DNA from 2 places in the Novosphingobium sp. RL4 genome. Region 2 is predicted to be linked to the other one. Evidence: riboswitches for the same ligand, from Rfam matches in the RefSeq annotation. Region 2 holds a riboswitch; the other holds the start of a gene.
What was found. A riboswitch is a leader RNA that binds a small molecule or an ion and turns the genes downstream of it on or off. The one in region 2 is predicted to bind cobalamin.
Positions count from the first base shown of each region.

Region 1: linked by a shared signal. The riboswitch ahead of U9J33_RS17535 (cobalamin biosynthesis protein CobG) and the one ahead of cobW (cobalamin biosynthesis protein CobW) in region 2 are both predicted to bind cobalamin.

Region 1 covers NZ_CP141945.1:10,261-15,177, forward strand. Annotated here, with positions in the region: gene U9J33_RS17520 (type III polyketide synthase) at 1-628, shown strand, start outside; gene U9J33_RS17525 (NAD(P)/FAD-dependent oxidoreductase) at 630-1,721, shown strand; gene U9J33_RS17530 (YbhB/YbcL family Raf kinase inhibitor-like protein) at 1,769-2,371, opposite strand; cobalamin riboswitch at 2,620-2,849, shown strand; gene U9J33_RS17535 (cobalamin biosynthesis protein CobG) at 3,086-4,225, shown strand; gene U9J33_RS17540 (precorrin-8X methylmutase) at 4,225-4,854, shown strand; gene U9J33_RS17545 (precorrin-2 C(20)-methyltransferase) at 4,851-4,917, shown strand, end outside.
Region 2 covers NZ_CP141945.1:140,651-145,567, reverse strand. Annotated here, with positions in the region: gene U9J33_RS18065 (CbtA family protein) at 1-760, opposite strand, end outside; gene U9J33_RS18060 (CbtB domain-containing protein) at 770-979, opposite strand; cobalamin riboswitch at 1,034-1,158, opposite strand; gene U9J33_RS18055 (histidine phosphatase family protein) at 1,194-1,787, shown strand; cobalamin riboswitch at 1,822-2,076, shown strand; gene cobW (cobalamin biosynthesis protein CobW) at 2,266-3,327, shown strand; gene cobN (cobaltochelatase subunit CobN) at 3,327-4,917, shown strand, end outside.

The DNA.
Region 1 (4,917 bases), 130 kb from region 2:
TGCGGCCGTCAATTCCCTGCGGCTGGCGCATCATATCGTCCGTTCGACGCCGGAGGCGCGGGTGCTGGTGGTGACGCTTGAACTCTGTACGATCCATTTCCAGCGGAGCGGCGATCTGGCGAACCTGCTGGCGATGCTATTGTTCGGCGATGGGGCTGCGGCGGCTTTGGTGACGGCGCGGCCGGAAGGGATCGCCCTGCGCGATTTTCGGGCGGTGACGATACCGGGCACGGCCGATGCCATCACATGGTCGATCCGCGATCAGGGGTTCGACATGCACCTTGGCGGAGAAGTGCCGGCCCGCATCGCCGAGGCTCTTGCGGCGGATGCCTCCCGCGGAGACGACCGGGGGCTCCTGCGCGGCGCTTCACCCGGTGATGTCGCGTTATGGGCGGTCCACGCGGGCGGCCGCACGGTGCTGGATGCCGTGGAGCACGGCCTTGGCTTACCCGCCGAGGCGCTGCTGCCTTCGCGAACGGTGCTGCACGATCACGGCAACATGTCCTCGGCGACATTGATGTTCATCCTTTCGCGGATGCTGTCGGGCTCGGGCGAGGGAGATGGGCTGGCGCTGGCCTTCGGGCCGGGCATGGCGGCGGAGAGCTTCCGCTTCACCCTGGAACGCTGACATGGCCGATGTCCTCGTGGTCGGCGGGGGGCTTGCAGGCGGGGCGGCGGCCTGCCTGCTGGCGCGGCAGGGGCGGGACGTGCTCCTGCTGGAACGGGAGCATGGGCCGCATCACAAGGTCTGCGGCGAATTCCTCTCGGTGGAGGCGGCGGCGCATCTGCGCCAGCTTGGCGTGGACCCCGCTTCGCTGGGCGGTGTGCCGATCCAGCGGATCAGGCTGGTTTCGGGCACTGTGGAAGCGGAGGCGCCGCTGCCCTTCGGTGCCTGGGGCCTCAGCCGCCATGTGCTGGACGAGGCGCTGTTGAGGGAGACCATCGCAGCCGGCGCGCGGGTGGAGCGGGGCGTCAGGGTACTCGAACTCGGCGGCTGCGTGGCCCGCACGAGCGAGGGGGACCGAGAGGGGGAGTATCTGCTGCTGGCAAGCGGCAAGCTGCCCCTGCGCGAAAGAGGCACGGCGTCCACGGGGCGGGCGGAGGCTGGTTTCGTGGGGTTCAAGATGCATTACCGCCTTGCCCCTGCCGCGATGCACCGTCTGGCGGGCACGATCATGCTCTTTCTGTTCGGCGGCGGTTATGCGGGACTTCAGATGGTGGAGGGTGGACGGGCCAACTTGTGCCTCGTCGTGCGCCGCAGCCGTCTTGCGCAGTCCGGCGGGGACTGGACGGGCCTGCGCGCCCGGCTGGACGAGATCGCGGCGCTGCGCGAAATGCTGGCCGATGCGGAGCCGCTGTTCGACCGTCCTGTAACGATCGCCAACCTGAACTACGGCATGGCCCCGGCCCGGACCGCGAACAGCCGGGTGCTGCGGCTGGGAGACCAGTGGGCGATGACCGCCTCGCTCACCGGGGACGGCATGGCCATCGCCCTGCGCAGTGCCTTCGTCGCCGCGCAAAGCGTGATGGCGGGCGAGGACGCGCGGCGATACGACTGCAGGCTCGCCGCGGAGGTTCGCGGTCAGGTCCGGCGGGCCATGGCGTTCCAGAACATGCTGGACCATCCGGTCCTGCGGCAGGCCGGGTGCCACGCGGCCCGGTCCTTTCCTGCGCTGCTGACAATGGCCGCGCGCGCAACCCGCCTGCGCGAATGGAGATGACAGCGGGGCGGGAGCGCCGAAGGGGCGCTCGCCTTTGCCGCCGTGATCTACTCCTCGTCAGCCGGTTCCCCGTCTCCGCGCGCGTAATGGCCCACCAGCATTCCGGCGGCCAGGACATGGTCCTTGATCGCCGCCAGGAATTCCGAACGGCCCGGGTTCGTTTCCAGCACGGGCGCGCGGGAAAGCGCGAAGAGCTGAAACACGTAATCGTGCGTGCCGTGGCCCGGCGGGGGATCGGGCGGCAGCCAGCCTTCGGCCTGATAGCTGTTGCGCCCCACATCGCGCCCGTCCGGCGCACCGTCGTCGTCAGGGCCGATGCCGCCTTCGGGAATCGCCCGTGTGCCTGCGGGAAGGTTCCAGACGATGGCGTGGACAAGAGGCTCGGCCGCAGGAGCGTCGGGGTCTTCGACCAGCAGCGCCAGGCTGGTGGTGGCGGCAGGAACCTCGCCCCATTCCAGCGGCGGGGATATGCCTTCGCCATCGGCCGTGAAGCGGGCGGGAAGGCGCGCGCCGTTCTCGAAAGCGGGGCTCGACAGGTCTATGAAGGCGCCTTCCGGCACCAGCCCGGCGCGGACGATCGCCAGCTTGGAATGTCCCGCGCGGAAGTTGTGAAACAGGGCGCCAAGCCATTGAGGGACATGTTCGAGCATGGGATTCTCCTTCGTCTCGGTGTGCAACGTCCGGACCCGACCTGAGGTTTCGTCACCATCGGCGATGACTTCCGGGTTTCGGCAGATCATGACGCCTGCGCCGTCAGCCGCATTGATCGGGCGCAATCGGGCCGCCCGGTATCGCCGCCGCCGTGCGATATCGCCGGGATGCGCTTGCAGGGCTGCGCTGACGATTGGCATCGATCCCGTTTTGGGTTAGGCGGCACCTGCAAGCCGGATTTCGTCCGGCCTGCAACGATCGCGCGGGTGCCTTTCGGGGCTGAAATGGGAATGCGGTGCGGAGGAAACTCCCATTCCGCAGCTGTCCCTGCAACTGTAAGCGGCGAGCGAGATGCCGGGGCTCCCTCAACGGAGCCGGCCACTGGATGAAGGCGCCCATCGGCGCCGGTTCCGGGAAGGCCGCGTATCGAGCTTTGACCCGTGAGCCAGGAGACCTGCCGGCGCGTCGGTCGCTCTTGCCATGGTCCAGGGAAAGGCCAAGGCTCGGTACTCCGCGTGAGCGACGAACCTGTGCGGCTGGGGCTGCATCGGTGTGCAGGGATGGCGTATGTCGCGCCCGCCTGTCGTTGCGCACGGACCGACTTCGTCGGCAAGCCCCGGTCATCGTCGCCGCGCGCGGTTGAAAGCGTTTATGCGCGTCTCGTCGAAGCGTGCCCTTTTGAAAATCCAGCGTTCCCGCCCGGATCGCCGCACATGAGCGACTTTGCCGTGCGCGGCTGGTGCCCCAGTGCCTGGCGCCCGATGATGGCGGGCGACGGGCTGATCGTGCGCGTGCGGCCGCGCCTTGGGCGCCTGTCACGCGCGCAGGCGCTGGCGCTCTGCGCGCTGGCCCGCGAATACGGCAGCGGGGCGATCGACCTCAGCCGCCGTGCCAATCTCCAGATCCGGGGTGTGACCGAAGCCGGTTGGGCGGCCCTGCTGGAGCAACTGGTGGCGCTGGAACTGGTGGATGCCCGGCCCGATACCGAAAACCGCCGCAATATCCTCGTCGCGCCGGACTGGACGGCGGGGGACGACACGTTCCGGATCGCCGAGGCGCTGGCCAGTGCGCAGGTTCGCCTGCCGGAACTGCCGGGAAAGATGGGTTTCGCCGTGGACGCCGGAGCCGCGCCGATCCTGGGGGGAAGCCCGGCGGACTTTCGGATCGAACGGGGCGAAGGCGGCTGGCTCATCCTGCGCGCGGATGGCCGGGCGCTGGGGATTCCCGTTGCCGTGGACGAAGCGGTCGGCGCGCTGGTCGAACTGGCGGAATGGTTCGTCGCCTCCGGCGGGATCGCATCCGGCAGGATGGCGCGCCACCGTGCCGAGCTGCCGGGCTGGGCCAGGGGATGGGTCTCTCCCGCATCGCCGCGTCCGGTCATCGGCCCCGGCGCCCATGCCATGGGCCATGCCTGCGGCGCCGCTTTCGGCAGCGTGGAGGCGGCGGCGCTGGCCTCGCTCGTCACACGTTCCGGGGCGGCGGCCTTGCGGATCACCCCGTGGCGGGTGCTTCTTCTGGAAGGCGCGAACCCGCTCCCCGATCCTGTCGGGGATGGCTTTGTCAGCGATCCTACCGATCCGGCCATGCGCGTGGACGCCTGCCCCGGAGCACCGCTGTGCCCGCAGGCGACCGTGGCGACGCGGCCGCTGGCCTTGCGGCTGGCCGCGCACGTTCCGGGCCGCCTTCACGTCTCCGGCTGCGCCAAGGGCTGTGCGCGTTCCGCCCCTGCAAGCGTCACGCTGACCGGGCGAAACGGCCGCTTCGACCTTTCCATCGATGCCGCTGCCGGAGACCCGCCATGCCGGTCCGGCCTCGATCTCCCACAACTGCTCGCCCATTTCGGAGCCGAATGATGCCTCATCTTTATGAAACCGATGGCGCGGCGATCTACCGCCAGTCTTTCGCGACCATCCGTGCCGAGGCCGATCTCCAGCGTTTCACGCGTGAGGAAGAGCGTATCGCGGTGCGCATGATCCATGCCTCGGGCATGGTCGAACTGGCCGCTCATATACGGTTCTCCGCGGGCTTCGCCGAAGCCGCGATCGCGGCTGCAGCGCGCGGGGCTCCGGTGCTCTGCGATGCGCGCATGGTGACGGAAGGCATCACCAGATCGCGCCTTCCCGCCGGCAATCCGGTGATCTGCACGCTGCACGACCCGGCGGTTCCCGATCTGGCGAAAGCCATGTCCAACACGCGCTCGGCCGCGGCGCTCGAACTGTGGCGGCCGCATCTGCAGGGGGCGCTGGTGGCGATCGGCAATGCGCCGACAGCGCTGTTCCATTTGCTGAACATGCTGGAAGACCCCGCCTGTCCGCGCCCGGCGGCGATCATAGGGTGTCCGGTCGGCTTTGTCGGCGCGGTGGAGTCCAAGGCCGCGCTGTGGGAGGCGATGCCGGTGCCCTGCTGCATCGTCGAGGGGCGGCTGGGCGGCAGCGCCATCACCGTGGCCGCGATCAACGCCATCGGGAGCCGCGCGGAATGAAGCCGGGCACCGTTCACGGCGTGGGCCTTGGCCCCGGCGCGCAGGACCTGCTGAGCGTTCGCG
Region 2 (4,917 bases):
GCTCCGCCCATAGTCCGAAAGCCAGTCCGATGGTGGCCCACAGCACGAGCTGCGTTCCCATCGAGGCGAGCCGGAAGTTCCAGAGCAATACCGCCGGGAAATCGGCAGGCACTTCGTTGATCGCGGGAAGCAGGAACTGGCCTAGGCCGACCATCCCGAGATAGACCACGAAAGCCAGCAGGGTGGCATCGAAGCCCCTGCCCGGCCGCGCCAGCCTGCCGCGAAGGCGCCCGGCAACCACGGCCGCGCCGAGCGACAGCGCGATCATGCCGAAATAGGCAGCCGTGCGCAGCGCCACCGTCTCGTGCTTGCCTACGGCCGGCGGGGTCTGCGGATACTTGATCGCGGGAACCACCACCACCAGCACGAAAGTCAGCGCCGCCAGAAGCAGTGCGAAGCTGCGCGGGCCGAGATGGCCCATCCTGCCATAGCCGTATGCGAAGACCAGCGAGAAGATGCCCCCCACCGCCGCGCCGTAAAGCGCCAGCGCGGTAACGAGGCCGGCCCCCTTCTGGGTATCGCGGCTGACGAGTTCCTCTTCGTCCGCCGGATGCGGGTGTGCGAGCGGCGCAGATGCCATCGCCATTCCAGCATGATCGGGCGCCGGGTGATCGGGCAGAGCGCCGTGGGCCGCATGATCTTCCTCGTAACCGATCGCGAGGTCGATCTGCGGTTCCGCGAAACCGCGTGCGAAAAGCGTGGCCAGAAGCGCGCCCAGAATGCCGGCAAGCATTCCGCGCCAAAGCAATTGACGGGTCATGACGTTACCTCAGTGGCAGGGAAAACCGAGGAGGTGCCGGCCGTCGTGGACGAATTCGTGAACGTACATGCCCTGGAACAGGGAGAAAGCGCCCTGCTCGGTGCTCACGAAATAGAGGAAGATAAGGGCCAGCAGCGTGCCCAGCACGGCCCAGGGAGCGATGTCCTCGATCGGGATGGCGCTGCCGCCTTCGACCGGAATGAAGGTATCATCGAAAATTGCGGCGGAAACAGCCATGCTCATGCTCCTTGGCGGGATTGCGCGTCCCCGGAAAATCTGTGCCAAGGCGGAAGGTCTGGCTCTCGACGGGGAAGTTCCCGTTCGATTACAGTGGCGCGACCGCGCCGGAATTCCACCGGCTTCTTCAATCCTCGACGCCTTCCCTTAGGACCGGGTTACCGGCGGCGTCAACGACCTCGATGGAATTCAGGCCTTGGCGACGACCCTCCTGCTGATCTGCATCGCCGCCACGGCCCCGGCCCGTCACGGCGGCTTTGCAGGGCCTGACGAACCGCTGGACGAGGGCGGGCTGCGCGATGCGGCGCGCACCGCGCTGAACGATCGCTTCCGCGATAGCACCTTCACCAGCCCCGCCATCGCCGCTGCCGAGACCGCAGGGGCGATGGGCATTATCGGGCGGACGGAACCCGCGCTGGCCGATATCGATCATGGCCGCTGGTCCGGCCGCGCCTTTGCGCAAGTGCACCAGGAGGAACCCGGCGCGTTCTCGGCATGGATCGCAGACCCGCTTGGCGGCGCTCCGGGGGGAGAATCGATGGAAACCGCCCGGCAGCGGATCGGCCGATGGATGGACGAGATCGCCCGTCACGACGGCCCGGCCTGCGGGATCACGCACCCGATGATCGTGCGCGCGGCGCTTTCCCATGCGCTCTGCCTGCCGCTTTCCACCACGCTCGCGATAGACATCGCGCCGCTTTCGCATACCGTGTTTTCGTTCAGCGGCAGGTGGCGGCTGCAATCGCTTGGCCTTGCCGGGGGGCTTGCGGGCAGCGGCCTGCCCGGCTAATCGCCGCAGGGCCCGTTTCGCCCTTCAGGACGCCGCGGGCAAAGATCGCGCCGGTGCCCCGCAAGGGGCTTAATACGGGAACCCGGTAGAGTTTTGCTCGAAAGAGTTTGCTCGATTCCGGGGCTGTCCCTGCAACTGTAAGCGGTGAGCGCGATGCACATTCGCGGCGGGACAATCGCTTCCCGACGCAGCCACTGGGCCGGACGCTAAATCCTGCGAGGCCTGGGAAGGCCGTGCATCCCGCCCTGACCCGCGAGCCAGGATACCTGCCTGCGTCGATGTCGCTCTTGCCCGGGTCCAGGGGATGGCCAAGGCACGGTAACTCTTCCGTCTGAGCGACGTGATGCATGCGGCCGGGGCCGCAGCGGCATGCCGTGTCGGGCGCCCGTGCGCCGGTCCGACGCGGCACGCCGCAATCGTCGCAGGTCGCGGCGGAAAGCCCCGCCGCTTCAGGTCGCTGGCGCGCGGGAGACGACACATGAGCAAAGTTCCCACCACCGTCATCACCGGCTTTCTGGGCGCCGGCAAGACCACGCTGATCCGCCACCTGCTGCAAAACGCCAAGGGCCGCCGCCTTGCCCTCATCATCAACGAATTCGGCGATGTCGGCGTGGACGGCGAACTGGTGAAGGGCTGCAACGACGAAGCCTGCCCGGAAGACGATATCGTCGAACTGGCCAACGGCTGCATCTGCTGCACCGTCGCCGACGATTTCCTGCCGACCATGCAGAAGCTGCTGGACCGCGAGAACAGGCCCGATCACATCATCATCGAGACCAGCGGCCTTGCCCTGCCCAAGCCGCTGGTGAAGGCCTTCCAGTGGCCCGACATCCGCACCCGCGCCACGGTTGACGGCGTGGTCGCCCTGATCGACGCCGATGCCGTCGCGGCCGGCCGTTTCGCCACTGACGAGGCAGCACTGGCAGCCGCCCGCGCGGCCGATCCGATGCTGGACCACGAAAGCCCGCTGGAAGAACTGTTCGAGGAACAGCTGGGCTGCGCCGACATGGTCGTGCTCAACAAGACCGACTTGGTGGATGCCGATGCCCTTGCCCATGTCGAAACGCTGGTGCTGGCCGAAACGCGCCCCGGCGTGAAGATCGTGCGCGCCGATCACGGCGCCGTCGACATCGCCGCGCTGCTGGGTATCACTGCCGCGGCCGAGGACGATCTCGATTCCCGCCCCTCGCACATCGACGGGCTGGACGAGGATCACGACCATGACGACTTCGACAGCTTCGTCGTTTCCGGCGGCGATGTGGCCGATCTCGACGCCCTTCTCGCCCGTTTAAACGGCCTGATCGCAGAGCACGACATTCTGCGCGTGAAAGGCATGGTCGCGGTCGGCGGCAAGCCGAGCCGCCTTGTCGTGCAGGCCGTCGGTCCGCGCATCCAGCACTTCTACGACCGCGCCTGGCTGCCGCAGGAACTGCGCCGCACCCAGCTTGTCGTCATCGGCCAGAAGGGGCTGGACCGCACCGCCATCGAAGCAGGGCTTGCCGGGGTTCTCGGCCCCGTGGCCACTACAGCAGACGCCTGATGCACCTGCTGTCCGCCACGCCGGGGACGATCTCCAACGGCGAGGAGGCGATCGACCTCGACCAGTCTCCCGGCGACATGGTGATCCTCACCGTGGCGGACAGCGAACTCGCCTGCTTCGCGGGCGCGGCGGCGCGTTTGCCGGAAGGTGGGCCGAGCGTTCGCCTCGCCAATCTGCTGCAACTGCGCCATCCCTACTCGATCGACCTCTATGTCGAGAAAGTGATCGCGAAGGCCAGATTCGTCTGCGTGATCCTGCTCGGCGGCAAGAGCTACTGGGGCTACGGGATCGACGAGATCGCCCGTGTCGCGCGGGAGAACGGCATTGCCTTCGCCGCCATCGCCGATGGGCGCGAGGCCGATCCCGCACTCGACCGCGCCTCCACCTTGACCGCCGAGGTCCGCGAGCGGATGCGCGACTATCTCCGGCAGGGCGGCATGGCCAATGCCCTCTCGTTCCTGCGCACCGCCGCGCGGACCATCGGCCATGACGCAGGCGAACCGGACGATCCGGTGCCCGTGGCCGATGCCGGGCTCTACCTTGCAGGCACCGAGCGCGCCGGGCTTGCCGAAGTGCAGGCAGGCTGGACCGAAGGCCGCCCGCTCGCCCTGCTGGTGTTCTACCGCGCGCTGATGATCGCGGGCACGCTGGACGCCGTGGACGCGATGATCGCGGCGCTGCAGGAGCGCGGCTTCAACGTCGCCGCCGTTCACGTTCGCGCCTTGCGGGAACCTTTCGCGGTGGACTGGCTGGGCGGATTGCTGGGCGAGGTCGCGCCCGATGTGATCGTCAACGCCACCAGCTTCGCCTCGTCCTCCGCAGGTGACGATCGCAAGCCGGGCATTCTCGAAAAGGCGGACTGCCCGATCCTGCAAGTCGCCTTTGCGGGTGTCCTGGAAAGCGAGTGGCAGAGCGCCGCACGCGGCCTTGGCCCGCGCGACCTTGCGATGAATGTGGCGCTGCCCGAAGTGGACGGCCGCATTTTCACCCGCGCCGTCGCCTTCAAGGCGGCCGAGCGTTTCGACGACGTGACCCAGTGCGGCATCGTCGTCCCTCGCGTCGCGCCGGACCGGGTGGCCTTCGTCGCCGATCTGGCCGCCAACTGGGCGCGCCTGCGCCGCACGCCGTCCACCGAGCGCCGTGTGGCGCTGGTGCTGGCGAACTACCCCAACCGCGATGGACGCATCGGCAATGGCGTGGGCCTCGACACCCCTGCCAGCACCGCTGCGATCGTCGCCGCGCTGGCCGAGGCGGGCTACGACACCGGCAAGGCTCCGCAAGACGGCGCCGCACTGATGCGCGTGATGACCGGCGGCGTGACCAACGATCTGACATCGCTGGAACGCGCGGGCGAAGTTTCGCTGCCGCTTTCGGCCTACGAATCCGCCTTCGCAATGGTGCCCGAAAACGCGCGCAAGGCGATGGTCGAGCGCTGGGGCGCGCCATCCGCCGATCCCTTCGTGCGGGATAGCGCCTTCCGCCTGCCGGTCCACCGTTTCGGCAATCTCGCCGTCGCCGTGCAGCCCGCGCGCGGCTACAACATCGATCCCAAGGCCAGCTATCACGATCCGGCCCTGCCGCCGCCGCACG